DNA from 3 places in the Chryseobacterium sp. HNCC26DJ238 genome. Region 2 is predicted to be linked to each of the others. Evidence: riboswitches for the same ligand, from Rfam matches in the RefSeq annotation. Region 2 holds a riboswitch; each other region holds the start of a gene.
What was found. Region 2 has a riboswitch for cobalamin ahead of AC2A07_RS12230 (TonB-dependent receptor plug domain-containing protein). Riboswitches for the same ligand answer to the same signal wherever they lie in the genome.
Positions count from the first base shown of each region.

Region 1: another riboswitch for cobalamin. It lies ahead of metE (5-methyltetrahydropteroyltriglutamate--homocysteine S-methyltransferase); the one in region 2 lies ahead of AC2A07_RS12230 (TonB-dependent receptor plug domain-containing protein).
Region 3: another riboswitch for cobalamin. It lies ahead of AC2A07_RS15365 (acyl-CoA thioesterase); the one in region 2 lies ahead of AC2A07_RS12230 (TonB-dependent receptor plug domain-containing protein).

Region 1 is NZ_JBXUGI010000008.1:185,858-196,247, forward strand. Features, by position in the region: gene AC2A07_RS09840 (Lrp/AsnC family transcriptional regulator) at 1-428, opposite strand, end outside; cobalamin riboswitch at 582-767, shown strand; gene metE (5-methyltetrahydropteroyltriglutamate--homocysteine S-methyltransferase) at 1,167-3,488, shown strand; gene AC2A07_RS09850 (NADP-dependent oxidoreductase) at 3,548-4,549, opposite strand; gene AC2A07_RS09855 (SDR family oxidoreductase) at 4,560-5,324, opposite strand; gene AC2A07_RS09860 (SDR family oxidoreductase) at 5,531-6,226, opposite strand; gene AC2A07_RS09865 (alkene reductase) at 6,349-7,440, opposite strand; gene AC2A07_RS09870 (winged helix-turn-helix transcriptional regulator) at 7,548-7,964, shown strand; gene AC2A07_RS09875 (KTSC domain-containing protein) at 8,270-8,716, shown strand; gene AC2A07_RS09880 (hypothetical protein) at 8,893-9,423, shown strand; gene AC2A07_RS09885 (AraC family transcriptional regulator) at 9,435-10,307, opposite strand.
Region 2 is NZ_JBXUGI010000012.1:5,914-16,303, reverse strand. Features, by position in the region: gene AC2A07_RS12260 (DinB family protein) at 1-72, shown strand, start outside; gene AC2A07_RS12255 (L-threonylcarbamoyladenylate synthase) at 398-946, shown strand; gene AC2A07_RS12250 (CCA tRNA nucleotidyltransferase) at 1,246-2,664, shown strand; gene AC2A07_RS12245 (T9SS type A sorting domain-containing protein) at 2,782-3,789, opposite strand; gene AC2A07_RS12240 (DUF5074 domain-containing protein) at 3,822-5,111, opposite strand; gene AC2A07_RS12235 (YncE family protein) at 5,135-6,259, opposite strand; gene AC2A07_RS12230 (TonB-dependent receptor plug domain-containing protein) at 6,276-8,300, opposite strand; cobalamin riboswitch at 8,420-8,568, opposite strand; gene AC2A07_RS12225 (SusC/RagA family TonB-linked outer membrane protein) at 9,212-10,390, shown strand, end outside.
Region 3 is NZ_JBXUGI010000016.1:70,404-80,793, reverse strand. Features, by position in the region: gene AC2A07_RS15405 (hypothetical protein) at 1-84, opposite strand, end outside; gene AC2A07_RS15400 (ferritin-like domain-containing protein) at 780-1,232, opposite strand; gene AC2A07_RS15395 (glutathione synthase) at 1,509-1,733, shown strand; gene AC2A07_RS15390 (nitrilase-related carbon-nitrogen hydrolase) at 1,774-3,294, opposite strand; gene AC2A07_RS15385 (helix-turn-helix domain-containing protein) at 3,784-5,478, opposite strand; gene AC2A07_RS15380 (hypothetical protein) at 5,735-6,010, shown strand; gene AC2A07_RS15375 (ATP-binding cassette domain-containing protein) at 6,426-7,088, shown strand; gene AC2A07_RS15370 (SGNH/GDSL hydrolase family protein) at 7,122-7,919, shown strand; cobalamin riboswitch at 7,982-8,163, shown strand; gene AC2A07_RS15365 (acyl-CoA thioesterase) at 8,276-8,659, shown strand; gene AC2A07_RS15360 (HD domain-containing protein) at 8,842-9,432, opposite strand; gene AC2A07_RS15355 (hypothetical protein) at 9,534-9,755, opposite strand; gene AC2A07_RS15350 (PadR family transcriptional regulator) at 10,091-10,390, shown strand, end outside.

The DNA of each region.
Region 1 (10,390 bases), on a different contig from region 2:
GCCATTACAAAAGTGCTGTGTGTACTTCCTATAGAATCAACGGAGCCGAGTTTATTAAAGACAAAATCCTGATAATGTTTCATATCTCTTACCTGAACTTTCAGTAAAAAATCAAAATCACCTGAAATGTTGTAACATTCTGCAACCTCATCTATATTCAGAATATCTTCTACAAACTGATTCCCCACGGAACGGTCATGAATTTTCAGTTTTACCTGGCAGAAAACCGTAAAACCGCGATTCAGTTTTTCAGCATTCAAAACTGCTGCATAATACTGAATGTAGCCATCCTGTTCAAGTCTTTTGACACGCTCAAAAACAGGTGAAGTAGACAGGTTAACAGCAGCTGCCAATTCCTTGACCGTTAATTTCGCATTCTTTTGCAGGATTCGAAGCAACTGAAGATCCTTTTCATCAAGTCTTTCCACAGAATAATATTCTTTTTAAATTTACAATTTTCAAATATACAGAATATTTAACTTTTAAAATAAATTAGAAAAGAATTATATGCTTAATTTTTAGTTTAAATCCAATGATTCAGCTTCAATTTATACCTTTGACACATAAATTGTTCTTTTACATACTTCATCAACGGAAAAGGTTCTGTATAAAGCAGATTAATAGGGAATCGTGTGCAAATCACGAGCTGTCGCGCAACTGTAAGTAATATACCAAAAGTTTTTGTCCTTGAAATATCCACTGTTAAAACGGGAAGGATGGCAAAAACTGTTACAAGTCAGGAGACCTGCCTGTTCCGAATGATCAATGCTCCCGCGACTGGAGTTTTTGGATTTATAGATGATACATTTTGGTTTATTTGATTTAATATTTTGTGGAATGTAAACGCAAAGATTTTGTTGCTGATGCATTGATTCAGAAAGCAAAGAATTGCGATAAACAGCTTATGAATACTGTTAAGCTTTGAAATCAATTTATTGATTAACTCTTTGCCTTTATAACTGTTTTCAAGTTTAAATTAAATTTTGCAATGAAAAGTTACAGCCATTTAAAATTTGATTTTATGTCAGACTTAACTGGGATTTTTAAATTTTAAGTCAAAAACCATTTCCAAGTGTATCTAAAATTCTAAAAACTCTTTAAGCAAAAGCATTACGAAGCATCCTAAAAGAACTTTATGATTATTATTTAATTAAAAGTTAAAAAAAATGCAAACACACTTACTTGGCTACCCGCGTATTGGCAGCAACAGAGAACTCAAAAAAGCCTGTGAACAGTATTGGTCAGGCAAAATAACTTCAGACGAACTGCTGGAAGTTGGGAATACCATCAGGGAAAATAATTGGAAACTCCAGCATGAAGCAGGAATCGATCTTATTTCCTGTAATGATTTCTCCTATTATGATCAGGTTCTCGACATGACGTTAACCGTTGGAGCAATTCCTGAACGGTATGAGGAAATTGCTTTCAAAAAATCTGAAACTGATCTTTATTTTGCAATGGCCAGAGGCATCCAGAAAGACGGTCTGGATATTACTGCGATGGAAATGACCAAATGGTTTGATACGAATTACCATTACATTGTCCCTGAATTCCGGAAAAACCAGGAGTTTACATTATTCTCGAATAAAATCATTCAGGAATACATCAGTGCAAAAAAGACAGGGGTGACTGCAAAACCTGTGATCATCGGATTACTCACTTATCTGTTACTGGGAAAAGAAAAGGGAGAAGCTTTTGACAAATTGGATTTAGTGCAAAATTTACTTCCTGTTTATATCCGGATCTTAAAAGAGCTTGAGAATCACGGAGCGGAATACATTCAGTTTGATGAACCGTTTTTAGCATTAGATCTTAGCGGAAAAGCAAAAGAAGCTTATCAGCATGTCTATACTGAAATCAGAAATCATTTTCCCAATCTGAAATTTATTGTTGCTACTTACTTTGAAGGATTAAAAAACAATCTTTCTTTAGTATTTGCTCTTCCGGTCGATGTTTTACATATTGATCTTGTCCGTTGTCCTGAACAGCTGGATGAGGTTTTGGATACGATTCCAAATACGCTTAGCATTTCACTGGGAGTTGTTGACGGAAGAAATATCTGGAAAAATGATTTCAGCACGTCACTTGCGCTGATCAGAAAAGCTGTATTGAAGTTGGGTACAGACAGGGTGTTCATCGCACCTTCCTGTTCACTCCTCCATACTCCTTTTGATCTGGACTCTGAAAGAAATGAAGCCATTCTCTCTCCTGAAATCAAACAGTGGATGGCTTTTGCCAGGCAGAAAGTCTATGAAATTGTCAGTTTAAAAAAACTGGCTTCAGAAAATCCAAATTATACTGTTTTACAGGTTTTAGCAGAAAACAAAAAGGCCATTGAAAATCGTAAAACTTCTGAATTAATTCACAATCAGAATGTTAAAAACCGCAGTAAGGAAACAACTGAAAAAAATGCCCGGAGAAATTCGTCTTTCAGTATAAGAAAAGAAGAACAGCAGAGGATTCTTCAGCTACCCCTGTTTCCTACTACAACGATCGGTTCATTTCCACAGACGGCAGAAGTGAGAACCTGGAGAGCAAAGTTCAAAAAGGGTGAACTGAATCCTGAACAATATGATCTATTATTGAAACAGGAAACTGAAAGAACAATTCGCTGGCAGGAAGAAATTGGAATTGATGTTCTTGTTCATGGAGAATTTGAGCGGAATGATATGGTGGAATACTTCGGCGAACAGTTGGAAGGATTTGCTTTCACACAAAATGGCTGGGTTCAGAGTTACGGAAGTCGCTGCGTGAAACCTCCTGTGATTTTCGGAGATGTTCACAGACCAAAACCTATGACCGTGTACTGGTCGGAATATGCCCAATCTTTGACAAAAAACTGGGTAAAAGGGATGTTAACGGGACCGGTAACCATTCTTCAATGGTCTTTTGTCCGTGATGATCAGCCACGTTCGCTAACCTGTAAACAGATTGCCCTCGCCATCCGTGACGAGGTAAAGGATCTTGAAAAAGCGGGAATCAGAATCATCCAGATTGATGAACCGGCGATTCGTGAAGGACTACCGTTGAGAAAATCTGACTGGCAAAATTACCTTAAATGGGCAGTGGAGGCTTTCCGGATTTCGGCAAGCGGTGTAGAAGATGCAACACAAATTCATACGCACATGTGCTATTCTGAATTTAATGACATCATTGAGAATATTGCCGATATGGATGCCGACGTCATCACGATAGAATGTTCCAGAAGCCAGATGGAACTGCTGAATGCTTTTGCCGATTTTAAATATCCGAATGAGATCGGACCGGGAGTGTACGATATTCATTCACCAAGAGTTCCGTCAAAAGAAGAAATGGTGGAATTGCTGAAAAAAGCACAAACCGTCATTCCCGCAAAGCAGCTTTGGGTAAATCCTGATTGCGGCCTGAAAACCCGTCATTGGGATGAAACGGAAAAAGCACTGATTGCAATGGTAGATGCTGCAAAAGAAGCTGCAGAAACTTTCAATAAGGAAATAAACCTGGTTTAGTAAATATATTCAGGCAGGAGTTTCTAACTCCTGCTTTATATTTTAAACATCAAAAAAAATCATTTTATTTTTATTACAGCTTTTCCTTTTGCCCGACCACTTTCTACATATTTCAGAGCGTCACTGGTCTCTTCGAATGAAAAAACCTTGTCGATGACCGGTCTTATTTTTCCAAATTCTATCAGTTTTGTAATTTCTGCCAACTGCTTCCCATCAGCTTTCATGAAAAGAAAAGAGTAATTGACATTTTGTTTCTTTGCTTTCCTTCTGATTTTACTGCTCAGCAACTTAGTGGCAATTCTCACGTACCAGGGCAGATTAAATTCTTCGGCAAATACAGGAGTTGGAGGACCGGAAATCGAAATTATTTTACTGTTAGATTTTACAACATTAAAGGATTTCTCCAGAGTCTTAGCATCCTGACTGTTTAACACGAGATCATAGCCATTCAGGAGGTCTTCAAAATCCTGCGTTTTATAATCAATAAGCAGATCAGCACCAAGACTTTTCAGAAGTTCAAAACTTTTTTCGCTCGCAGTTGTTGCGACTGTGGCACCAAGATGTTTTGCCAACTGGATCGCAAACGTTCCCACTCCACCAGATCCCGCCTGGATAAAAACCTTATGACCTTTCTGAACATTGGATTTTTCGACCAGAGCCTGCCAGGCTGTTAAACCCACCAAAGGAATTGACGCCGCCTCTTCCATTGTTAGGTTTTTGGGTTTCAAAGCAATATCTTTTTCATTAACAGAAATAAATTCTGCAAAAGTCCCGATATGAAAATCGGCTGCTCTTGCATAAACTTCATCCCCTACTTTAAATTTTTTCACTTTTTCACCAACTTTTACGACAACTCCTGCAAGATCATGACCTAAAACCAGCGGCATTTTGTAAGGTAAAATTAGTTTAAATTCACCACTCCTGATTTTGGAGTCTAAAAGATTCACGCTCGCAGCATGAATTTCAACCAAAACCTCACTATCTTTTATCGTTGGCTCAGGCAAATTTGCCAGTTCTATTTCGCTCTCTTTGCTGTAACGGCTGATACTGAATGCTCTCATATCTTAAATTTTATTTTATAAATTGATTAGCTTTTTTCGGATTGATAAGCCTGAAAGCTGTTTTCGGAAAGAACCTTCTGATGATATTAACGGTTTTGGCATCTCCCACACGGATGGTTTCCCGGTTTCTTTCTAATCCTCTGATAAGACCTCTGACCATTTCTTCTGTAGATATTTTCTTATCATTTCTTTCAGCGGTCATTTCAGTAGCGACAAGCGGTGGAACCAATTCGAAGATTTTAACCGTACTTCCTGTAATTTTTAAGTGTTCACGAAGGGAAACTGTATAAAAAGCGAGGGCAACTTTTGAAGAGGAATACGTTGCTTCAATAAGTGACGGAACCATACTCAATATTGATGTTGTATTAATAATAGCCGCTTCTCTTCTTGATTTCAACATATCCATAAAGATATTATTAATTCTGATGACACCAAGGTAATTAACGTCCATTTCGTAGGTTGCATTGTCGATATGTTTGTCATTAGCAACGCCCAAATTCAGCGGAGAAGTCAAAACAGCAGCATTATTATACAAAATATCGATTCCACCCAATTGTGAAATGGTGTTGAAAAGTAAATTCACATCTTCTTCTTTTGAGACATCACTTTTTATGGCAGTAAGATTGGGATGCAGACTTTTTGCTAAGTCAAGTCTTTCCTGACTTCTTCCGGTGACGATGACTTTTGCTCCTATTTCTAAAAACTGCTTTGCAGCTTCCAATCCGATCCCGGAAGCTCCACCGGTGATTAATATTGTTTTTCTTTTTAATTCCATGAGATTATATTTTTTAATTACTGATTTACCTGAAGACTATTTTTAATGTTTTTTGAACACAAAGGGCACTGAGCTTTATCCTGCTTGTCGCTTTTCAGTTCACAGAGCCGTTTCACTTATGGAAGTTCACAGGGTCTTTCAAAAATTATTCACTATGCGAGTTTGACATTTTGCAGTTAATTTCAAATATTATTGATTAAGCAGGTTCATTTGGAAAAAAACTGTTTAGAATCGCCAACAGGAACATCAAACTGGTTTTTTGAAAGTGCCAAAAACAATTCGTCAGCCACTTCGGAAGGAGGAATTCCTTCTGCACCACCAATTTCTGCAGAAAATTCTGTATTGACCAATGGTGGATATACTTCGAAAATATGAATATTCCCCTGCTCTTCATAAGTCTGTCTCAAAGCTGCCGTATAACTGTGTAATGCCGCTTTTGTTGCACCATACGTCGGCAGCATTTTATGACTTCCGAAAACTGAAATTGAAGAAATATTGATCACCGCTGCTTCCGTTTTCTGAACCAAATGAGGAATTAACAACTCTGTAAAATGAATAACACTGAAATAATTGGTATTCATTTCAACAGCTGCTTTTTCATGTGCATTCTGCGTTTCATTCAGTAAATAAGCAAATGCTGACCCCGCATTATTGATGATGATGTTAATTTCCGGATGATTGGTTTTTAATTCTTCTGCGATGCGTACCCGGTCTGTTTCAATAGAAAGGTCACCCTGAATGGCTACAGCATTTTCCAATTGTTGCAAGGCACCCTGGAGACGTTCTTCATTTCTTCCGTTGATGATGATTTTGTTACCTTCTGTGCTTAATTTTTTAGCGATGGCTAAACCAATTCCGGCACTTCCGCCACTGATGAATACTGTATTTGCTGTTGTTTTCATTTTTTCTTTGTTTAAATGTTTGTGTATTGTTATGATGGTCAGGTTTGCGACAGGGATTGCAACGGCATCCTTTTGTGAAACAAAAGATAGAGTGGAAAGCCCGGCCGTTCGCCCTAATTATTTTAATTGTTTAGCATGGGATAATCGATATACCCTTTTTCCCCAGGCGTGTAAAAAGTTGACTGATCCGGTTGATTAAGTGGTGCGTTGGTCTTAAAACGCTCAACCAGATCAGGATTGGCAATGAAAGGGGTTCCAAAAGAAACCAGATCTGCATCGCCATCCTGCAAAACTTTTGTGGCAGTTTCTTGGTCAAAACCCCTGTTGATGATAATCGTTCCGTCATAAATTTTGCGGAAATGTTTTGCTACTTCCTGAACAGCATCAGAATTACCTGAAACATCCGTAAATGGTTCAATCAAATGAAGATACGCCAGATCATAACCGTTGAGACGGCTGACGATATAATTGTACAGTTCAATTGTTTCATCATCAACTAAAATCCCCATAATTCCGTTGAGCGAAGGATTTAGACGGATGGCCACCTTCTTTAAATCTGCAACTTCTCTGATCGCATCCAGAATTTCGAAAAGAATTCTGGCTCTGTTTTCTACCGAACCACCATATTCATCAGTGCGGAAATTTGAATTTTTACTGAAAAACTGCTGAAGCAGATAACCGTTTGCCCCGTGAAGCTCTACTCCATCAAAACCAGCTTCAAAAGCATTAACTGCAGCCTGCCTGAAATCATTTACAGTCTGTTTAATATCTTCTGTAGTCATCGGTTGAGGTTCTTCACTATTCTGAAAACCTGTTGCTGTAAAAACCTGTACCTGAGGATTGATATCTGAAGGCGCTAAAGGCTTCTTACCGTTATGTAAATCAGGATGAGAATAAGCACCTGTATGCCAAAGCTGGGCGAAAATTTTGCTGCCCTCTCTGTGAATAGCGTCTGTAGTGATTTTCCAGCCTGCTATTTGTGCTGAACTGTAGATTGCAGGAACGTTAATTACGCCAACCGCTTCAGGACTGATGAAAGTACCTTCTGTGATAATCAAACCTGCGGTAGCTCTCTGCCGATAATATTGTGCAGTTAATTCGGTTGCTTTATTTTCCGGATTGTCTGAACGGCTTCTGGTCATTGGAGCCATCACAATACGGTTTTTAAGTTCTAAGTTTTTGCTCTTATAAGCATCAAAAAGAATGTTTTCCATTATACTTTAAATTAAATTCTGTAAATTTGCTTGCGTTTTGCAAGTGCAAATCTATAACATTACTTTCAAAATGCAAGTGTTTTTATTTAATTATTTAAAATAATTTTATGTCGAGTTCAAAAAAAAGATCGGATTGCCCTATCAGCAGCTCATTAGACGTGTGGGGAGATAAATGGTCACTGCTGATTGTGAGAGATCTTATGTTTGCCAAACAGTGTACGTATGGAGAATTTCTTAAATCTGATGAAAAAATAGCAACCAACATTCTGGCTTCGCGTCTTTCAATGCTAGAAGAAAACGGCATTATCAGCAAGCAGGATCATCCTGACAGCAAAGCGAAAGTTTTGTACAAACTCACAGAAAAAGGGATTAATCTACTTCCTCTGTTAATAGAAATTAATCTTTGGGCTGAAAAATATTCAGAGATTCCTGAAAGCCAAAAGATGATTTTGAATGCGGTGAAAAATGATAAAGCCGGATTTATTGAGGAGAAAATCGGGGAGTTGAAGAGGGAGGTTTTGTAATTTCTGGTTAGGAAAACATTTTAACAAATGAAAAGTCCTACTTAATTAGATCATTACATTATAATATATCAGTTTCATTATCATCAATGCAAATCAGATACATAGATATTATCGTTTTAGTTATTTATGTAATAATAATAATAATAATAATAATAATAATAGATTTCGGCTTATCAAACAAATTAAAAATCAAAAACTTACGCTATTCTCAATTAAAAAGCATAATTTTGCATCCCGTAAAAAGGATCATCCATTATGACATCGCAATTGCATATGGCCTTTAAAAATTTGATAAATATCTTCTTATGAAAAGAATAGGCGAACACAGAAAACTTCTTGGAGTAGATAATACTGCTACTTTAAAAGATTTAAAGACAATATACAGGAATACGATGAAAGATACGCATCCTGATAAATTTGTCAATGATGAAGAAGGAAAACTGGCAGCTGAAGAAAAAAGCAAATCGATCATTGAAGCTTATCATTTTCTGGTAAGCATCAACCCGGAGACCCAGGAAAAGTACAAAGAGGAGTATACTGAAACCATCACAAAGTCAAATATCCAGGATTTTTATCTTGAAAAATCGATTCTGAAAGTTCAGCATCTGAATGGGAAAATGTTTGAATATATCGGAGTTCCAAGAAATACCTATATCAAAATGGTGAATGCTGATTCGCCAAGCCGTTTTGCAAGAAGACATATCTACGGAAATTTTATCTTCAGAAAATCAGGTGAAGTAATGGCAGATTAATCTCTTCATTAAAGAAATAAACAGAGCTTCCGGTTTACTCCGGAAGCTTTTTTTTGGAACTTTTTTGATTACTGAGATTCTTTCATAATTAAAATAAGATTCTGATAGTTTTATAAAATTTCAGAATTTTGCAGGCTGTATCATTTGTAAACCTTACATTAGTTTAGATTTAGCTGATGACGTATTATTTTAATTCCATCTGTGAATTCAGACAGATCAATCCCGTAGTAAAAGGACAGTCTATGAGAGTTAATGACCCAGGTTTAGGAAATATCCGGGATACTCTTCATGATTTTAAAACCTTCCTTGAAAATCAATATCCTGATTTCGAAGGTCATGATCTCTCTGTTAGTATTTCAAAAGGCTTCAGCAATTTCCCCAATGTATTATATGCCTGCATACTTCCTCCCGGCCAATATGTTCCTAATGGAATCTATACCGCCCTGTGCTTTGACATTCTGGGAAGAGGAGCTTTAGTGGGATGTGTTGAATCTAAAATTGTATCTCAGGGACTGGTTACTGTACAGCGGAAAAATGGAGGTCAACCGCTTCTTATTGATGTCGACGGCGCAAGTGAAAGAACCAGGTACAACAATGTTTTTGTAAATCCTAAAGAATTTTACTATCCATTGGAGGACAGCCAACTACTCGATCAGCATATCAAAAATTCACTCAAAATATGCTTTGACTATTTACAGGCTGACTGATTCATTACAGATTAATCAATTAAATAATTAAATTCCTTTCTGTACTGAGAAGGACTTTTACCTGTATATTCTTTGAAGGTCTTATTAAAATAACTGAAATTATTAAAACCGGATTCAAAGCAGACATTCGTAATACTTAAGGGTTGCTCAGCAAGCAGTTTCAAAGAATGGGTTATTCTATATTCATTTACAAACTGAGTAAATGTTTTATTGGTGATCTTTTTAAAATAGCGACAGAATGATGGTACTTTCATACTTGCCAACTGAGAAATCTGCTGTAAAGTAATCTGTTCCTTAAAATGATCTTTTACATAGTTGAAAATATGGTTAATTCTTTCATTATCTTCTACCTGTGTCTGAAGATAATATTTTCCTGCATTTAAAATTCGGTATTCCTGAGTTGAAGCAAGCTCATCCAAAATTTTAATAAACTTCATAAGTTTATCCAAAGAAGATGATTCATGCATTTCCAGAATTTTTGATCCTATTTCCTTTTTTATATTTTCCGAAAATACAATGCCTGCTTTTGCCTTTTCCAACAGATTGGCAATTTTCTGCATTTCGGGTAAGGCCCAGATCTCTTCGCCTAAAAAATCAGGTTTAAACTGGATGACCATTTCAGAATCGTTATTGGTATTTTCATTAGTCATTCCACAATGCGGCAGATTGGTTCCCATTAAAACCAAATCACCATCAGAAAAATAAGATATATTACTGCCGATCTGCCTTTTTCCTGAACCTCCACAGACAAAAATCAACTCAATTTCAGGATGATAATGCCATACATGAGACTTGATATTTTCATTTTTTAAAAATTTTAAACTCGTAAAACTACTTCCCATATTGGGTTTCACAGCTTCGAAAGATGGATGAGAGTGCTTCATATCAGACGGTTAAATTATGCAATTGAATCATACACAAAATTAACAAAGATTATTCATATAGTTAATCTTAAAGTTAAAATAAA
Region 2 (10,390 bases):
TGTAAATTGATTGTTGGGCATAATATTCATCATCTGAATGTGATAGAAGAAAGATATTTGCCGGAATTGTAATGGATTTCAAACTTCAACAAATTTTAACAATCAAAAGATTTTGACTTTTATTCTCAACGATTATCAGGATAAGCAGACCTCAGCCCGTTTCTATATTAAATGTTCAGTCGGCTTTAGCTGAAAAACATATTCTGAGCAGAACGTTTTATTATCATTGATAACGTTAAGTAGGTTTTGGCTGAAGTCAGAAGAATGCTTAATTTTGAAAGCTGGTTAAAGCTGCCTCTACTGATGTAAATTTAGAAGTTTTATCATTAACAGAAATAGGCTTCATTCAGTTTCTCTAAAATAAAATCATCCGTCAGCCTGAGCAAAAAATAGTACAATGGAAAACATCATCAACATATTAAAAAGCGGTGGTACCATCCTTTATCCGACAGATACCATCTGGGGCATCGGGTGTGATGCTACCAACGTCGAAGCTATTAACAAAATTTTCGATATCAAGAAACGTGAGAAAAACAAATCAATGATCATTTTGGTAGAAACCGAAAAGAGATTGCAGGATTTGGTAGACGTACCGGAGATGGCTTGGGAAATTATGGATTTAAGCGAAAAGCCGGTTACGTTAGTTTATCAGAATCCCAAAGGTTTACCCGCAGAACTGTTAGCTGAAGACGGAAGCATCGGAATCCGTCTTGTAAAAAACGATTTCTGTAAAAAACTGATCACAAAACTGAATAAGCCGCTGGTTTCTACATCGGCCAATTTCAGTGGAGATAAGAGTCCGCTGAAGTTTTCGGATATTTCAAAAGAAATAATTGATCTCGTTGATTTTGCGGTTGAAGAAGACCGGGAAAAAGTCTCGCAATATACAGGTTCATCGGTTATCAAAATCTGGAGTGACAACAGAATTAAAATTTTGAGAGAGTAAAAAGCTTCGAATATATCGAAGGTTTTCAGACTTTTGTGTTCTTCGGTACAGGTACATTTATTTTAAAACTTATATCATTCCCGGACCAGGAATATGATACAGTTTACGAAATATGTATCCTTAATCAAAAATAAAATGACTCATAGGTTAAAATTATTTTGTCTCTTTTGCGGTAAAGGAAATTACTTTTACGGTAAATATTTATCTTTGCAAAATTACTGATAAATGAAGGGACAGGATTCTAACCCATATTTATCACCCCGCATCAATCATTCAACATCCAGCATCTAAAAAAAAAAATGTTCATCAATCTCAATCAAAATCAAAATTTAAAACTTTTCAAAATCATTTCTGAAGTTGCTGCTGCAAATAACCAGTCCGTGTATATTGTCGGTGGTTTTGTGCGTGATCTTATCATGAAAAGAAAAGCATCTACCGATATTGATTTTGTAACCGAGCAGAGTGGAATTGAGCTTGCGCAAAATGTAGGAAAGGAAATCGATCCTAAAATGAAAGTTTCCGTTTTCAAAACGTACGGGACGGCAATGATCAGATACAAAGACCTTGAGCTGGAGTTTGTAGGTGCCAGAAAAGAGAGTTACACAGAAGACAGTCGTAAACCTGAAGTCGAGGGCGGAACCATAGAAGATGATCAGAAAAGGAGAGATTTTACCGTCAATGCAATGGCTATTTCTCTCAATAAAGATAATTTCGGTGAATTGATTGATCCGTTCAACGGAATCGGTGATCTTGAAAATGGAATCCTGAAAACACCACTGGAACCTGCACAGACTTATTCTGATGATCCTCTGAGAATGATGAGAGCCGTACGTTTCGCCTCGACGTTACATTTTACGATTGAAGAAAACTCTTTACAAGCCATAAGGCAGGAAGCAGAGAGAATCAGGATCGTCTCGATGGAAAGGATCATGGTCGAGTTTAACAAAATCATGCTCTCTGAAAAACCTTCTGTAGGATTGCAATTAATGGAAGAAACAGGTTTGATGAAACTGATTGTTCCCGAACTGATTGATCTGAAAGGAGTAGAAGAGGTCGAAGGGCAAACCCATAAAGATAACTTCTATCATACTTTGGAAGTCGTTGACAATATCTCTGAAAATACAGATAACCTCTGGCTTCGCTGGGCAGCTCTGCTGCACGATATAGGAAAAGCACCGACCAAGAAATTCGTAGAGGGAACAGGCTGGACGTTTCATGGTCACGAGTTTTTAGGCTCAAAAATGACAAAAACACTTTTCCAAAAGCTGAAATTGCCACTGAATGCTGATATGAAATATGTTCAGAAAATGGTGAAACTTTCATCACGTCCGATCGCACTTATCACTGATGATGCTTCTGATTCTGCTTTGAGAAGACTTTTATTTGATGCCGGCGAAGATATGGAAGATCTGTTTACCTTATGTAAAGCAGATATTACCACCAAAAACTCAAGAAAACAGGAAAAATTTAAAAAGAATTTCCAGTACGTTGCCAATAAGATCAAAGAAGTTGAGGAGAAGGACCAGGTGAGAAATTTTCAGCCACCCATTTCGGGGGAAGAAATAATGACCATGTTTAATCTAAAGCCGGGCAGAGAAATCGGAATTCTGAAGGAAAAAGTAAAAGAAGCAATTTTGGAAGGGGATATCGCCAATGACAGCGAAGAAGCCAGAAATTTTGTAATTGCAGAAGCTGAAAAACTGGGTCTAACAATATAACCAATAGCTTAATTTTTTAGAATTGAAAAATCCGTTTAAAAGATGAAGACCTCTATAAAAATAAAAACCTCTTTCAGAATTACATGAAAGAGGTTTTATTGTTTCAGGCTGAATTTATTATTTGGATATAATAAGTTTCAGGCTTTGTTTGCTTTCATCATTACCGATCAGGATGATATAATTTCCGTTGGGTAAATCTGATACATTCAGTGTTTTATTAACTGTTCTTCCCTGTTTTACAAGTGATCCGCTGATGCTGTATATTTTGATTTCAACATCTTTGTCCGTATTGATTTTAATAAAATCTGATGCAGGATTCGGGTATAGACTGATTTGGTTTTCGGTCCTGTGATTTTCTGCAGTGGATAAGACATTAAATTCATTAATTACACCGACTGCATCCAGATCGAATCCTGAAGAACCGGCTGGGGTTGGGAACGGATCAATGGCAATATTACCGAAACTGTCATAGGTTCTGTACGCCTGAAGGTTTGTTCCCACAACATCGATTATTTTTACATGGGTAATTTTTGTTTTGTCTAAAAGCGGGTTATCCGGAAGGTCACTGAGGTCAAAAGGAGTTCCGAAACCTGCAGTGTATTTTCCTGCAAAATTATTCAGATACCTGGCATCCATCGTTGCAAAACCTGAACCTCCGACATCAGTGGTGTTCTGGATATAATCAGAAGGATATTCATTATGAGCAGGAAAGCGGAAGAAATTAACACCATCTGAACTCACTTCTACAAAAGCCAATTCCAGAAATGCTTTACCGGACTGACTTGACATGAATCCGTTTTCAAATATGGCAAAGTCATAACCACTTCCGTTGGTAATTGCTTTTGCAAAGGTAAGCGTAGCTGTACCACCGTCGCCCAGACTTACAACAGATCCGTTGGAAGCTCCGGTTGCAAAAGCATCAGTACCGACATTGGCAAGTGCTCCGGAAGTTCCGTTAATTTGCTGTGGTCCCCGTACTATAGTTACACCTGTAGCCCATGATTTAAAAAGAGTACTGTTAGCAGGTATCGCTGTAGAACCTGCAGTTCCTGCCTGCGGTGCATAACTCTGAGCCATCAGAAAGTTTGCAGAAAGAAATGCAGCAGCGATAAGTATATTTTTCATTTTAATTGATTTAAATTGAATTCTGCATCAAACTACTTAATGATGAATTTTTCTGTTTTCTGAATATTCTTATTAGAAATTTGAATAATATAGGCTCCTTTATTCAATTCTGATATTACGATTCCATTTTGATAAACACCTGATTTCACAATTCTACCCGTAAGGTCAATGATTTTATATTGAGATGCATCTGCATTTTTGATATATAGAATATCTGATACCGGATTAGGATAAATTGAAATGGAATTGTTACGCTGAGTTTCTGTCGTTGAAAGACTTGAAGCAGTATATACATTTTTGTAAACATTGTTGATGCCTACTGTTGTGGTAAATGTATTCAGCAGAGTTCCTGTCTGACTGTAAACTTTGAGCGTCGAAGCCGGGCCGAAATTATTGGCATTTCCCTGATAAACTTTTCCGTCAATCGTCGCAAAACCATAGAAATCACCATTGGTTGTGCTCGCAGTCGTGGTAAAAGCAGGAGTGCTGCTGAAGGTGGCCAAATCTGTATTTAGAGAATAAACAGCAGTGCCTCCTGCAATGAAAAGTTTTGTGCCGTCTGAACTGAATTTCAGTGCATCATACTGTGATGGCGGTACAATAGAAGTATTTGCTATACTTGCTGTCACCGTATCTGTAGCCGTACTGATTTTATAAACGGTAGATCCTGCAGTTCCTGTACACAATGCAAAAATATCGTTTCCAACTACCGTGATAGACTGCAATCCGTTGCTTAAAGTAATGGTGCTGATCACTGTATTGGTCGTGGGATTAATGACATCAATACTGTTTCCTGCCCGGTAAGAAGATTTATTCACATATACTTTTCCGTTCACGGTAACGATTTCTTCAGGATTCTCGCTTAATGGAATACTGGTAATATACGCAAATGTCGTTGCATCGTGTACCGTAACAAATTGTGTTGTGTTACCGTAATCACCCCAGTTGCTGGTGAAAATTTTTCCGTTGGCAACCGTTGAATATCTTGGGAACACAATGTTGCTTGTAATTACGGCAGATTTTACAAAACTTGCTCTGCTGGCTACGACAACTTTGTTTGAGTTATTTAAAACTAAATAAGATTTATCTCCGTTAAAATAAACAGACTGCAGGACATCTCCCAGCGCTTCACCATTATTTGCCAGACTGTAAACATTATTGGTAATATTATTGTTGGCGTCAATGTAAGAAATTTCCCCTGTCGGAGAACCGAAATTTCCTTCATTCGCTACGATGTAACCATTAGAATACTGCGCAGATACAAGGGTAACACCTGCAAGGGCAAAACTTAGTTTTAAAAACTTAAAGTAAAAATGTTTCATTTTTTTTGAATTATTTTGTTTGATTATTTATATAAAAAAGTAAGATGTCCGGGGATGTCGCCGGTTTTGGCTTTCCATTTTAATTTGCCGAATTTATTGTAGCAGAACAGCTCACCGGAGGATACATAATCTTTCGCATCAGTGATGAAAATATCACTGTTTGCCGGATTTACAGCGATACCGTAAGGAATGACAATATTATTTTGTGTTCCGTCTGTGATAAAATCAGAGCTGATCTGAGCTAAAGTATCCGTATTGATAATTCCATAACTGCTCGAAGCACCTCCGGACGTCCATTCGTAACTGATATAGTATAACCTGTTTTCTACAATTGAAAAATCACTTACAGAAATATTGAATTCTTTGATTACCTGATCAGTCTGAGGATTTAAAACATATGTTTTAGGAGTAATACTGCCAAAGTTTCCACGTGAGGTAACCCAAAGTTTTCCGGTGTCGTCTTTTTTAATTTTACTTAAATTAATCGCAACCGGAATTTTTTTAATTTCAGTAAAAGTATTCAGATCAATGACAGAAACAGTATTGTCATAATCCGGAGAACTGTATCCGCCCGAATTGGCGACATATAATTTATCTCCTACCACTTCCAGTTCATCGGGCTGCTTTCCTACATATACGGTGCCTTCAATCTGAAGCGTATTTACATTGACCTTTACCACATATCCGGCTTGTGAAGCTCCTATAGCTGTTCCATAAGACGTTACATAAGCGTAATCGTTATGAAAATTGATATAACGGCAGTTTTTTACGGGAATTTCGCCGATATGTTTTGCCGTTTTGGCATCCATCACCTCAACATAATTTGAAAGGTTGATGACAGCATACAGTTGATTTCTGTAGACCTTAATGTCATTACCTACATCTCCAAGGCTGTTGACTACTGTAGGATTTTGTGCATTGTAATAATTTTCAGTATAGGTTCCTGTAGTATAGTCAAAAAAATCGATTGAAGCTTTATTGCTTCCCATATTTCCTTCATTCAATACATATAATCCTTTGATATCGATATCCTCCGGTTCCTGTACTCCCGAAGTATTTGCACCAAAGTTGACATAATCGTAATCTTCTCTACAGGAATGAACTGTAAGAAGTAAAAAGAAAACAATAAACAGATATGCTTTTTTCATTTTTGAAATCTTTCTGTTAAAAATTGATTCTCAGGTTCACCCTGTAATTTCTTCCCGGCATGGGGAAATTCTGAATAATACTGTAATTCTGATCCAGCAGATTGTTGACTTCCAGTCCTAATCTGAATTTCCACTTGTTCATTTTAAATTCCCTTGTTCCGGAGATATCACTCGTATACCAGGGCTGCTCAAAATTTCTGTTGATGTTTTCAGACATATGATAGCGTTTCCCTACGTAGATAAAACTGTAATTCAGCTGCCAGTCCTTATAGGTAAGTCCCAGTAATGCACTCCCGTTATTTTTTGCAGTGTATGGAATCTGATTTCTGTAATAAGAAGTAATTTTGGTTTGAGTGACATCCAGAGCCTCGTTGAAAGTGTAGGTAAAGCGGCTGCTTAAGAGAAGGTTTTCAGCAATGAGCCAGATAGCCTGTGCAGAAATATCAATTCCTTTGATTTCCACTTCACCAAGATTGATCATCGTCCATCGGAATTGCTGTCCTTTGGGATAAGCTATAATTTTATCCTGCACTTTATTGTAATAGGCGTCGGCAATCAGATTGATATTTTGTAAAACTCCTGAACGGAAATCTTTATTAAAAGTAAATCCGACATCATATTGGTTGGTGAATTCCGGTTTTAATTGTGAACTTCCCACATCTGTGTAATACAGGTCATTGAACGTCGGCATCCTGAAAATTCTTTTATAAAATCCATGAACCTTAAATTCTGCAGAAAATGGCTGGTAGGAAGCAAATACAGCGGGTGTAAATTCAGAACGGTTTTGAGGTGTCGAAAACAGGGTGTTTTCTATCTTTTCCTGTACGAAAGTTCCCAAAACACTTCCCTGTAATTTAAATTTTTTAAAATCAAATTGTGTTGCCAGTGCGACAAGCTCCGTATTTCTTTCAGGGTAGGCAAATTGTCTTAAATTCGCATCTAAGGTATTATATTGGTAATCCGCCGAAAGGTTGATTTTCCAGAATTTGTAAGGCGTATACTGATGGGCTGTTGATATGTAAATCTCTTTCTGTTTATACGTATTGTCAATTAAGAGAGGCGTACTTTCCGGGTTATCATTGAAATAATGGGTGTAATCATCAGCAAACTTAGAATTGATCTGGAATTTATATTTCGGAGAAAATTCTTTCTCAAAGCTTCCCTGTACAAAAAAGTTTTTATCCCACTGCCTGCTAGAGAAAATAGTATTATTTTTAGTGACGGCTCCGGGTATCCCTCTTTCAGAATCGTAATAGAACGTCTTCAGTTTCCAGGTTCCGTTATTGATTTTTCCAAAAACACCTGCTTCAGCACGCAAGGCTTCAACATCTCCATTGGTTCTTGTTCCATAACGCTCCCATCCGAGGCTTCCGTCAGGTAGGGCAACTCTCTGATGAAATTTGTATTCACCGTTTCCTGTAAGATATTCTGTACTTAAGGCAAGGCTGATGTTACTGCTTATTTTTTGCTCTACCAGTATAGAAGGATTCACAACTCCGAAAGATCCTGAGCGATAGTTAAGGTTAACATTTGTTTTTTTTGAATCTGTGAATACCGGGGTTCTGCTTTGAAGATAAATTGATCCGGAAGAGCCAAAATCTTTTGCAGACTGAAAAATTTCACTTTTCTGACCATTGTACAGAGATATTGATTCCAGGTTATCTAAAGAGAATCTTCCCAGATCTACCGTTCCGTTCTGTGCATTTCCCATCGGTATGCCATCATAAAATACCCCGACATGCTGTGACCCCATTGCACGGATATTGACGGTTTTCATACCGCCGATCCCTCCATAGTCTTTGATCTGAACGCCTGCAAAATAGCGTACAGCATCTGCTACAGATGTGCTGTTTAATTTTTCAAGTTCGGCACCGGTAAGCTTTTGTGATGAAATTACGCCGATTTCCTGCCGTTTCGTATTTAGAATAATGTCCTGTATCATTCTTGTATGAATGGTATCATTTTCTATCTTCTGTGAAAAAACAGAAACAGGGGCAGCCAGTAAAAATAACAGCGCAGCAGAGTAAAAATGCTTATTCATTCAATTCTAATAAAAGCTCTAAAAATGGCTTTGTGAATGATATAAATAGAAGGAATTAACCTATAATTGTTCAGAACAAATAGATTTTTAAACCGACTACGCCTCACTCCACGAAAGCTTCATCTATGATTAATTTAAAAGGTGTCTGACTTGTCAATGTTTTATTATAGGTTAAACATCACTTACAGTAGCGGGTCTGCTTTGGATTTTCACCAAATTCCCTTTTTAAATCAGTGCAAATTTAAGTTTTTAATTCATAAGAGGCAATGAGATATTGTTAATTTTCAGATTGTTTTTTTACAGATACCGTAACTGTTCAGTTTTGTTATGGAAATTTTGTTGCTGTAAATTAATTAGAAATGTAAATTTTAAAGGCAGGAGACAGTATCTTAAAAATTAATAGCGATTAATAAGTGCTTTAAGTGCTTGAATAATTTCAGATGTTGCAGGTATTATCAATATGGGTAAATCAATTTAAAATAGTTATTAATCATCAGAGATAAAAACCTGTTATCTCTGATGACAGAATTTTGATCCGCTTAATTAAAAAACATCCCGGCTAACGGTTTAATATAATTTTGGAAACCATTTTAAAGACAATCCCAGTTTTATAAACGCAGGATGAAATTTATTAATTGTCAAAACAATTTTCTGAATAACAATTTATCTGAAACTAATAAAATTTTATAATATACATTACTATATAAATAATCAAAATATAATGAAATTTATTAAAAAATAAAGAAGTGATTAATATTAACAAAAATGTGATTTTGTTGCAGTTTTATTTTAATGAAAATCAGATAATTGTGTAATTTTTTAATAAATATTACTGTTTTACGTTAATTTGGATTGTTGTTTTAATAAAAAATTAACATATTTGTGATAGATAAATATTAAAATTTATTAACATGAATGTGAAAATTAAAATTTTAACTGTAGGAGTTGTATTCTTTACCGGTTCATCTGTATTTGCACAGGATTCAATCAAAACAAAGCAGATTGATGAAGTCGTAATGGTAGGATATGGTAAACAGAAGCGCAGCCAGCTTACAAGTTCGATCAGTAAAGTAGACGGGGATGATATCAAAGGATTGGTTACTCCAAGTTTTGAAAGTCAGTTGGCGGGAAGGTCTTCCGGAGTACAGGTTACGACGCAGTCAGGTATTGTGGGAGCTGCACCAAGAGTAGTGATCAGGGGGATATCCTCAATTAATTCAGGTACCCGGCCACTTTACATTGTTGACGGAATGCCGATCAATTCCGGAGATCTCGGGGGATATGCAGATGCCAATGCTTTAGGAGATATCAATCCCAATGATATAGAATCCTTTGAAATCCTGAAGGATGGTGCGGCAACAGCCATCTATGGTTCACGGGCAGCTAATGGTGTTGTATTGATTACTACCAAAAAAGGGAAAAAAGGTGCTGCTAAGGTAAGTTTTAACATTGTTAACGGATATGCTTTTCCTTTTAAAACCTTTAATCTTCTTCAGACGCCTGAATTTTTGACCATCTCCAATGAGAAGAGAAGTAATGCAGGTCTGGGCGATTGGGCTTCCGGAAACAGCTACAATACCAATTGGCAAAGGGAAGTTCTTAACAGAGGCGCAGCACAGTCTGATGCTGGCTTATCAGTAAGTGGAGGCAGTGATAAAACAAAATATTACTTTTCATTAGGATATTCTGAACAGGAAGGGATTGCAAAAAGTAATCAGATGAAAAGATATTCTGTGAAATCGAGTTTAGATCACAAATTCAATTCGTGGTTATCAGTCGGTGGGAATATTGCCATCACTAAAACAGATTATTCCGGTCTCAATACCGGAGGAAGCAGTATATCGGGGAATATGTTCAGTGCTGTAAAACAGTTACCCAATACCCCTGTATTTGATGCTGATAACCCAACCGGTTACAACATAAATCTTGCAAACGGATTCATGGGGCAATGGGATAATCTCCAGCCGGTAGGTGAAAATCTTTCAAATATTTCCTACATTCTTGCGAATAATAAGTATCAGTCGAATATTATGAGATCACTTCTCAATCTATATGTAGATGCCAATATTGCAAAAGGCCTTAATTACCGA
Region 3 (10,390 bases), on a different contig from region 2:
ACAATCAATGAAAGAAACTGCGTTGTTCTCAGAGCCAATGATATTGACAGGCAGCAAATGCTGAACATCTATTTTATACTTCATAAATTTTAGAATGGATTGATGCGTAAGAGCACCTTAGTTAAATGGCGAGTCTTCTTGTATTTTATTTATTAAGATAATCCTTAATGCTGAGTACCGAAAACTGATTTCTGAACGATGATAATGACACAAAGCCATTTTTAAATATTTGATGATGAAAGGCCTGATGTTAAATATGGTCAATAGCCCTTGTAATAATTATTTTAGGTGCAATTTAAGTATTGATTGAGTATCGGATCACTTTATAAACTACCTGCTGTTAAAACTGAGAACGTAATAAGTGAAGAACCATAACCTATTCTTATACCGTACTTTTATTCTGAAAGTTTCTTTTTTATTGATGACTTGTCAAATCCGGATGCTGCCACTGAAGTATTCACAGGACATGAACAGTAAGTCTATTCAGCATATCGGAAATTGTTACCGAATCTGAATTCACATTCGTATTCTGACATTTTTTTTTATAGCTTACAAAAAAATCCTGTAAGAGGGAAATGACCCTGTGATTGCTTTCATACATTTTGTTATTTGGTGTGTATCAAATGTATAAACTTATTACTGCAGTTGTTTATGATCTGAATCACATGAAATTATTCATCAGGTAATTTGATCCCGAGAAGAACACTGCTCATTGCTGTGATGATAACAAAAAAGCTGCCTTATTAAAAAATAAGACAGCCAATTATTCTATAATTCTTTTAAGATCTGCTTTGCTCTAAACTTTCAAACTTAGCGTACGAAGCTTTCAAATGATGAAGCTGATCCTGAACAACTCTTGAACTTTCGGGACATAAGTCTCCGCTATCCAATGCATTGTCATACGCTTTAATTGCAGCTTTTTCACCAAATACTACATTTTCAAGCGTTGCTTCATCCTTGTTGCCTGAAAAAGTGCTTTTTACATCGATCCATGCTCTGTGAACAGCTCCGGCGGCAGTCGTTGTGTCATCTGGCTGTCCTCCTCGCTCTGTGATCAGACCGGTAAGGTCAGATTTCATTTTCTGAGAGTTAGCTACCATTTCATCATAATCTGACTTCAGCCCGGAATACGTTTCCCATACTTTATCTTCAACTTTTGAAAATCCTTCAATTCTGTCATTTGTAATTTGTAAAAGATCATTAAGGACTGATACTGTTTTTTCTTGACTCATAATAATATATGTTTATAGTGTATTAATAGATTGGCAAGTACTATGCCCATAAATCACAATAAAAAGTTAATTAATCTATTTAGAAGATAAAATTCAGGCACGATATTTGAGCTATTGTTATTATCAAATGATATTTAAACGCACCACACTCACATTATAATTAATACAGAAAAAATCCCCGAACTTAACGTTTGGGGATTTTCAGTAAATGACTTTATATTTAATTTTTTACAGTTAGATTTTATTTCTACATTAGTTCAAGCAAAAAACAACATTATGGCACATAAAGATTTTACAGAAGAAGATTTCGTAAAAACCGAAGAAGGCAATTATCAGCTGGAGTATTCAAAATCGGAAATCGGAGAGGGAAGCAACATCATTATAGAAGAGAAAAGTTCAGACGGAACTTATTCAGTAATTCAGATCCCTATAAAAAGACATAATGAAAGCATCTTTATTGTGACGGATCACCCAATTGAAGGAAGACTTATCTTAGATTAATAATAATCCCCATTTTTAAAAAAATGGGGATTATTTTATTTTAAATCAGAGGATTTTTTTCCTTAAGATTAGTCTCATACAAATCTTTTCTCCTGTCATTGAGAATCTGTACGGAACCGTGATAATGAAGATCTTTCAGTAAGTTCAGATCAACATCGACAATCAATGTCATTTCGGTATTGGGAGTTGCTTCTCCTTTTACTGCATTGGACGGAAAAGCAAAATCCGAAGGGGTAAATACAGCAGCCTGCCCAAACTGAATATCCATATTATTCACACCCGGTAAGTTTCCTACACATCCTGCAATTGCAACGTAACACTCATTTTCAATTGCTCTTGCTGCTGCGCAGTGACGCACTCGCATGTAAGCATTTTGAGTATCGGTTAGGTATGGTACGAAGAGTATTTTCATTCCCTGGTCAGCCAGAAGTCTCGGCAATTCCGGAAATTCAACATCATAACAGATGACAAGACCTATTTTTCCACAGTCTGTATCAAAAACCCTGATCTCACTCCCTCCCTTCATTCCATAATATTTTCTTTCATTCGGGGTAATGTGGATTTTTCGGTATTCATCGATACGACCGTCCCTATGCAGAAGATAACTTACATTATAAAGATCATTGTTTTCAAAAACAGGCATACTTCCTGAAATGATATTAACATTGTAGCTGATTGCCAGTTCAGAAATTTTAGTTTTAATCTGATCGGTAATCTTAGCAAGTTCAATCATACTGTCACGTTCGGAAAGATTATTGAACGGTGCCAGCAGAGGAGTATTGAACAATTCCGGGAAAAGAACAAAATCTGACTTGTAATCCCCCATTACATTAACGAAAAACTCTACCTGCTCATAGAACGCATTAATATCTCTGAAATGTCTCATCTGCCACTGTACAAGACCTAAACGAATTGTGCTATCCTGCATGGTATTCGGTTTTTTGCTGTAATAGATATTATTCCACTGCAGCAAAACAGCGTTTTCCCGTGAAGCTTCATCTTCGGGAAGATATTTTTTCAGGACTCTGATCGGTAAAAAATTATTGGAAAGCTGAAAAGAAAGTACGGGATCATAAATTTCTTTGTCCCTCACTCTCCTGATATATTCCCTAGGGGAAATTTCGTGGCTGTACTTGTGATAATCCGGAATTCTTCCTCCAAGAATAATTGATTTTAAATTCAATTGCTCGCACAATTCTTTTCTCGCGTCATAAAGTCGTCTGCCCAATCTCAATTCCCGATATATCGGATCTACAAATATCTCTATTCCATAAAGTACATTTCCGGTCGTAGAATGGGTATTGAAGGTGTAATTCCCTGTTATATCACTGTAAGTGTGCTCATCATCAAATTCTTCATAGTTAACGACAATAGAGAGGGCAACAGCAGCAATTTTCCCGTCTACTGTAATACATATCTGACCAGCTTCAAAAATTTTAGTGAGTTTTAAAATACTTTTTTTAGACCAGACATATTCGGACATTTTAGGATAAGCCCGGCGCATTGCCGAAACAAGTTCATCATAATCATCAATATTCAGGGTACGAGTATCTATCTGCATAAATTTATTTTCATTAAAGTTAGGTAAATTTAAGAAAATCCCCTTAGAAATCATTTTATTAAAAATCAAATTAAAACAACAAAATACATATTATACAACCATAATTGAATACATAATTAAATATTTATGTCTTTATTAAAAATAATTTTCACTCGGTTTATAAATATCCCAAATCAGCATAAATCATCATCACAATAAACTGTAAATCAATGAATTAATAATTAATCAGACCGTCAGAATTTATAAATTACTACGTAAATATTTATAAATGCGACCGGCATCATCTTGCGGTGCATTGCAGAAGTTTATACTTTAGCACTATAATAATTAAGCAGAAAGCCAAAAAACATAAATCAGCTTTCAAATTAAAATTAAACATTCATCATTATCACAATAAAATATATTGTTTCATCACTTAGTTTCTATTAGTAGTATGCCAGGATTGCAAAATCCTGGCATCTACTTTTATATCCACAAAATTATTTAGATTTACTCACCATTCTCCAGTTCCTTGATCCTTTTTTTGATAAAGTCCACAGGACGGATTCCGTTAATTTCCAGAAAAATATTAGAAAAACTCTGTCGGTTGCTGAAACCTGAAGCTGAAGCTACATGCTCAATAGAATACTTTCTCCACTCTTTATCGTGATAAATTTTTTGAGTTGCATAATTAATTCTCAAAACATTAATATAAACACTGAAATTACTGCCCTTATATTCATTAATCACCTGCGACAGATAAGAAGTATTGGTCTTAAAATGCTCTGCCAGTTTTTTCAGGGTTAATCCTCTCTCCAGAAAACCTTCCTCAGTCTCAAAGACACTGATATCCTTAAGCAACTTTTCAACGATATTCTGATCGAGCTTTATATTTTTACTGACATCGAATTTTAAAGGCTCACTGACTGCTACTGGATCAGCAAATTTCTCTTCTTCAATTTTAACCAGCAGCTCATTGTATTTTTGCTGAATCTGTTTTTGCTTTCTGTTCCTGTAAAACATGATACACCCCAAAAGTACAATAACGATTCCACAGATGATCAGCAGCCCGATTCCGAACGAATTTGTTTTTTCCAAATTTTCTTTAACTTCCAGGAGCTGTTTAGTATCATAATCTTTATAAATACGTGTAGACAAATATTTGAAATCCGAAGAGATCACACTGTCCACTTTTAAAAGCTGATTGGTATAATACAATTCATTTTCCGGATTATTCTGTTTTTTATAATAATTAATGAGCTCCTCATAATTACTGCGCAGTTCAGGAAGTATAAACTGATGTTTATTGAATATCGAATCTACTTTTTTATAATTCTCAACACCCAGCTCTTTTTGACCGAGGTCAGTATAGTTTTTTCCTTTGTAAAAATATACGTAGGATGCCCAGGTAAAATCATTCACTTTTAAAAGACCGGGGAGTGACTGATCAAAATCTTTTATAGCTTCAGCATACCTTTTATTTGAAAAATGCAAAACCCCTAAACTCTTCTTAAAATAACTGTTTTCAAGACTGAAATCTTTTGTTTGAGGCGTAGAAGCTTCAGCAAGTTTTAACAGCTTCTGTACTTCACCAAGATTCCCCAAAGCCTGATAACAGATGATTGCCTGATGAAGCGAGTTAAGATATCCTTTTTTATTATTGTAGATGAGATTTTCATGAAAATCACCCTGAGCATTGGTCTCAAAGTAAGCAATACATTCTTTAAAGATTACCAGTGACTCCTCATAATAACCCAGATAACTTTTAACAACACCAATATGATAGAGATTCTGATATTTTAAAAAATCATTCTTGGAATCCTTAAGATACTCATACGCTTTCAAATATTCATTTAATGCTGATTGAAACTTCCTGTGATTAAAGTAGTAAATTGCACCTTTACTAACATATGCATCTCCTATCAGATCATGATTTCCAGATTGTTTAGCTGCAGAAATCGCACTGTCAGAATATTCTATCTTCTGATCTTTCGAAAATAAAATAGCATCTTTATATCCCTGAAAAAGTTCAGAATAATTTTTCTCTGATTTAGCTTTTTTGATATATTGATTTAAATAAATAAAAGCTCTTCCGTCATTTTCTTCGTACCCCCAATATTTTTTTCGTAAGCCAGAATAAATATCCTGAGAGAACAAAAATGACACGAAAAAACAAAAGCAAAGCGCAAATATTCTCTTGATCACGGGATATGTACATTTAAAAATCATAGCCAAAAATAAGCAAATTCATCTAGTATCACAACCTGATACAGAAATAAAATCTGTTAAAATAAAAAAACCATAAACAACTGAATAAAAGATATTTAAAACTTACAGTCATGTAAATATTTATAAATTATTACAGCTATACTTATAATAACATCCCAATAAATTGGATTAATGTTGATACATCAATATATTTGTATCAGAAATTAAGTTAACAAAATTAAACAATATTAAAATGGTTCACAGATATCTTTTAAGCACTCTGTTTATAGCAAGTATTTTGACAGTGTCTTGCCGCCAGGATGATGAAATCGATGAAAAGACAAACGAAGATACTGTTTTTTTAAAAAAGGAGGTCAGTCCGGAAAATGAAAGCTCTGTAACATCCAGAGATTCCATTTATATTATATTGAATGGTATTGATCCTCCGAAAAACGGAACGCACTGGAAAAATGATTCTATCAGGCCAGTGAATAATGATTATAACCCGCCAAAAAACAGTACGCACTGAAAAAGCGAATAGTCAGTAACATCCCATACGACACCAAACATTTATATATAGAAAAAAGCAAAACTAATATTAGTTTTGCTTTTTTTCATAATGAGTTTACTGTGTATATTAAAACACCGGAATTCGATCCGGAATTCATCTTGCAGAAAATGATTAAAATATTGTTCATATTTTACATAAAATTGTTAATTCCGGCAGTTTCATTTTCTTTGTTGCTTTGTCCGATCACCGGACTTACATTTAAAAATTTCGGATTATGCTTTTTTGTCATTTTACCTGTAATGCATTATTTACTCTATGAATTAAGATTGAGAAATGAGTATACTTTTTATGCAAACTTTGGATTCTCAAGATTATTTCTATGGCTGACAACCTTGTTCATTGCATTGACTGTAAAAATAACAACACTATTCATATGAGCAGACTTCATATTGACAGCATTACGAAATCATTTGGACAGAGAAAAATTCTGCAGGACATCTATCTGTCTCTTGAAACAGGGAAAACTGCAGGTCTTATCGGTAGAAACGGATGCGGCAAATCTACTTTGTTACAGATCATTTTCGGTACAACCAGAGGAAATAATAAGTATATAAAATTCAATGATACTGTTCTTAAAAATCAATTTGACAGAAATAGCAGAATTGTTTATCTGCCACAATATCCTTTTTTACCCAAGAATGTGAAGGTTAAAAATTTAGTACATCTTTTCTGCAATCCTGAAAATTCTGAAGTAATTAAAAAATCAGATCTAACAAAATCTTTTATAAACAAAACTTCTCATCAGTTATCAGGTGGTGAAGTAAGACTCCTGGAGACAATGCTGATCATATTTTCTTCAGCAGAATTTGTATTACTTGACGAACCTTTTCACAGTCTCTCACCAAAAACCGTCTCTGAGGTAAAAAAAATAATTCTTGAGCAGTCAAAATATAAAGGTTTCATCATTTCCGGTCACCAGTACCAGGATATACTTGATATTTCGGACGACCTCTACCTGCTTGCAGATAGTCATTTGAAATTAATAAAAGATTTAGCGGAATTGAAAAAATACAATTACCTGTCAAAAAATATTTAATTTTATATCTTTGACCTATAAATATTCTTTATAATGAGGTTTATCAACAAAGCAATTTATCTGCCCGTTTTTATTATTTTTTCGTTTTCACTTATTTTTGCACAAAACAAAGTTCCTTTTGGCGTTGTAAAAGCTGAAGAAGGATACGCAATGGTACGGGTTCATAAAGAAGATTACCGAAAAATTGTAGACAAAATCCGTATGAAAAGAGGGGATGTATTCGTTTATGTAAAGCCGGCACCCGGTGAAACCGAATGGATATGGATTAAATACCCGGAAAAGGACGAAACCGAAAAACCTTTTGTAAGATACGACAGCCTTACAAAAGAAGGAATGGTGAATAAAGGCAGGATTGCATTTATAGATCAACTGCCGCAATATACCCCATCTAAATCTAAAAACGGGAAATCGCTAATTTTTACCGATAATAACAATCCAAAAATTCCCACTTCACAGAGAAGCAAAGTCGTTATCGACATCTATCCTTCCAACGCAGGCTTTCGTAAACAGGTGAAAGATGCAGATGGAAATATTACTGCGATAGACAAAGTAAAACCATGGGGAATTGATAAAGAATTACCAGAGGGAATGACAGAAATAAAATCAATCAGGGTGCAGCAGCCGGGAAGAGGTTCTGTTTTTGTAAGAGAAGCTATAAAAAATATGTTCCAGCCTACAATGAATTTTGAAAACATTGGAGTCACCTCGATCGATAATGACCATATTTTCCTCTATATGATTAATGGTTCCGGTGCAAACAGATATACAACACTTTGGACTATTAAGGAAGGAAAGGTAATGAGCCAGATTATTTTTAAAAATCCTGAATAATTCAGCTATTTATCTTTATTTTTGTATTTGAAAGTATTTGCCTTTAGCACCTTGCTGAACACAAATACTATCAGGGAATTGGTTCTGCTTAGGTGCAGATGAAAAGGGAACCGTGTGCAAATCACGGACTGTCGCGCAACTGTAAAGTAACTTAGGTCTTTATTAAAATCCACTGTAGCAATAAATATGGGAAGGAAATAAAGATGTTACAAGTCAGGAGACCTGCCTCTTCCTTCAGACAAAAAAAACTTCCGCGGTTTGAAGTTGTTGATCTCATGGCATATTTCCGGAATTTACTGTTCCTGACCTTTCTGTCTGTTTCAATATTCTTCACTTCCGCTTAATTAATAATGAATATGACTACAGAAGAACGAATTGAAAATTCAGAAACCCGTATCTTTAAAGCGGTTTTCCCTAATACAACCAACCATTATGACACTCTTTTCGGCGGCACAGCAATGCAGTTGATGGATGAAGCCGCATTTATTACAGCAACTCGCTTTGCAAGAAAAAGAGTGGTCACAGTAAGCAGTGATAAAATTGATTTTAAAAAACCTATTCCTGCAGGAACCATCGTAGAGCTGATTGGAAAAGTAATTCATGTCGGTAAAACGAGTATGAAAGTAAATGTGGAAATCTATACCGAGCAGATGTACTCTTATGAGAGGGAAAAAGCAATTGTAGGAGATTTTACTTTCGTAGCTATTGATGAATTCAAAAAACCGATACAGATCCTCTAAAGAGCAGATAGCTGTACCGAATTGATATAGAAAAGATATCTGTTAATTTAAATTTTAAAAGTCTGTTTAATTTTTGAATAAATTAAACAGACTTTTTTATTAATAAGATTAATGTAAGCCACTCATTCAGAAATAACGAAGCCTTCTAAAATTCTGAAACATGGATCATCTGTAACTCAAATTTATCTCAGAACCTTCTCACTTTTCAGATTACCATCCATCAACAGCTGAAAAGCTTCTCCCATTTCATCGGAAGCCCTGCTGATCGCATTTTCAAGCATATGCCTGATCTGCTTCTCCGATACTGCTGATTCAGTCCAGCTTTTTCCCGAAGTATAAGAATTGAGGATAAAAGGCATTATTCTGTCAATCGCACATGCAAAAATGGCATCAGGTGTTTTTTCTTCTTCAAACTCTAACCACAGTTGATAAAATTCTGTACGGACAGGCTCATCCAGGATTCCGAAAATATTTTGAGCAGACAGTTTTTCTCTTTCAAATTTACCAGCCATAGCTACTTCGTCAAAAAGGAAGGTATCACCAGCTTCGATCTCAACCAGATCATGTATAGACAACATTCTTATAACCCTAAGGAGATCAATATCTGCTCTGTTTTTAGCATAAGGAAAAAGAATCTGAGCTAAAACAATGATCTGCCAGGAATGTTCTGCAGTATTTTCCCTTCTCGAATCGTCAGCATTGAAGTTTCTCCGCTGTACATTTTTTAATGCGTCGACTGCTATAATAAAGTCAATTTCTTTCTGGATTTTCATATTTCAAAAATAGGAATTACAGAGAATACAAAGCAAATTACATAATAAATTAAACCCTGCTGAACACTTTTAGACAGGATTACTATTTTAATAAAATGCAATTAAAATTCTATTCTGAGATCATAAGCATGACTTACTAAAATGACGACTTTATCATCATATTCGCTCAGCACAGCATCAGCATCCTCATAGCTCCCGTCATCGCCTTTCTTCTGAACCTTTATTTCCCCAAACCCTATAGTTTCTCTGGGTATTTCTAATGAATAATGATTTTCACTTTGATGATACGTTAAATTTTCTGTTATAAAATCAATGTACTGCATGATAATTATTTTTTTTGTTATTGTTAACCAGGAATCAGAGAAATAAAATATTTCTGTATCCACAATAAGCTATTTCTATTCCAAAAGCGGATCAAAATCTGTAAAAATCTAATAAATATTGACTTTAAAAAACTATTTTTTAAAATTTAAAATGAATCGATAAAATTTATTATACTGAAAATCAATTCTTTAAAATAAAATATTAAATAAATTCACTACTTTGTATTGCATATTACCATTTTAATTACATATCTTTGTAATGTAGAATCGGAGAAGTTTAACCAGCTGGGAACTTCAATTGATTTTATATAACTAACTAACAAAACTTATCAAAGATGAATACTGAAAATACCAAAGCGCAAATGCGAAAAGGGATTCTGGAATTCTGTATTTTAAGTCTTATCAATAATCGCGAAATGTATGTTTCTGATTTGATCGATGAACTAAAAAAAGGAAAACTGGATGTGGTGGAAGGAACCCTCTACCCACTTTTGACAAGATTAAAAAACGGTGAATTTCTTTCTTACCGATGGGAAGAATCTACCGGAGGCCCACCAAGAAAATACTATCAGATCACGGAAAAAGGTAAAACTTTTTTAGCCGAACTGCAGAATACCTGGAAGGAACTTACAGAC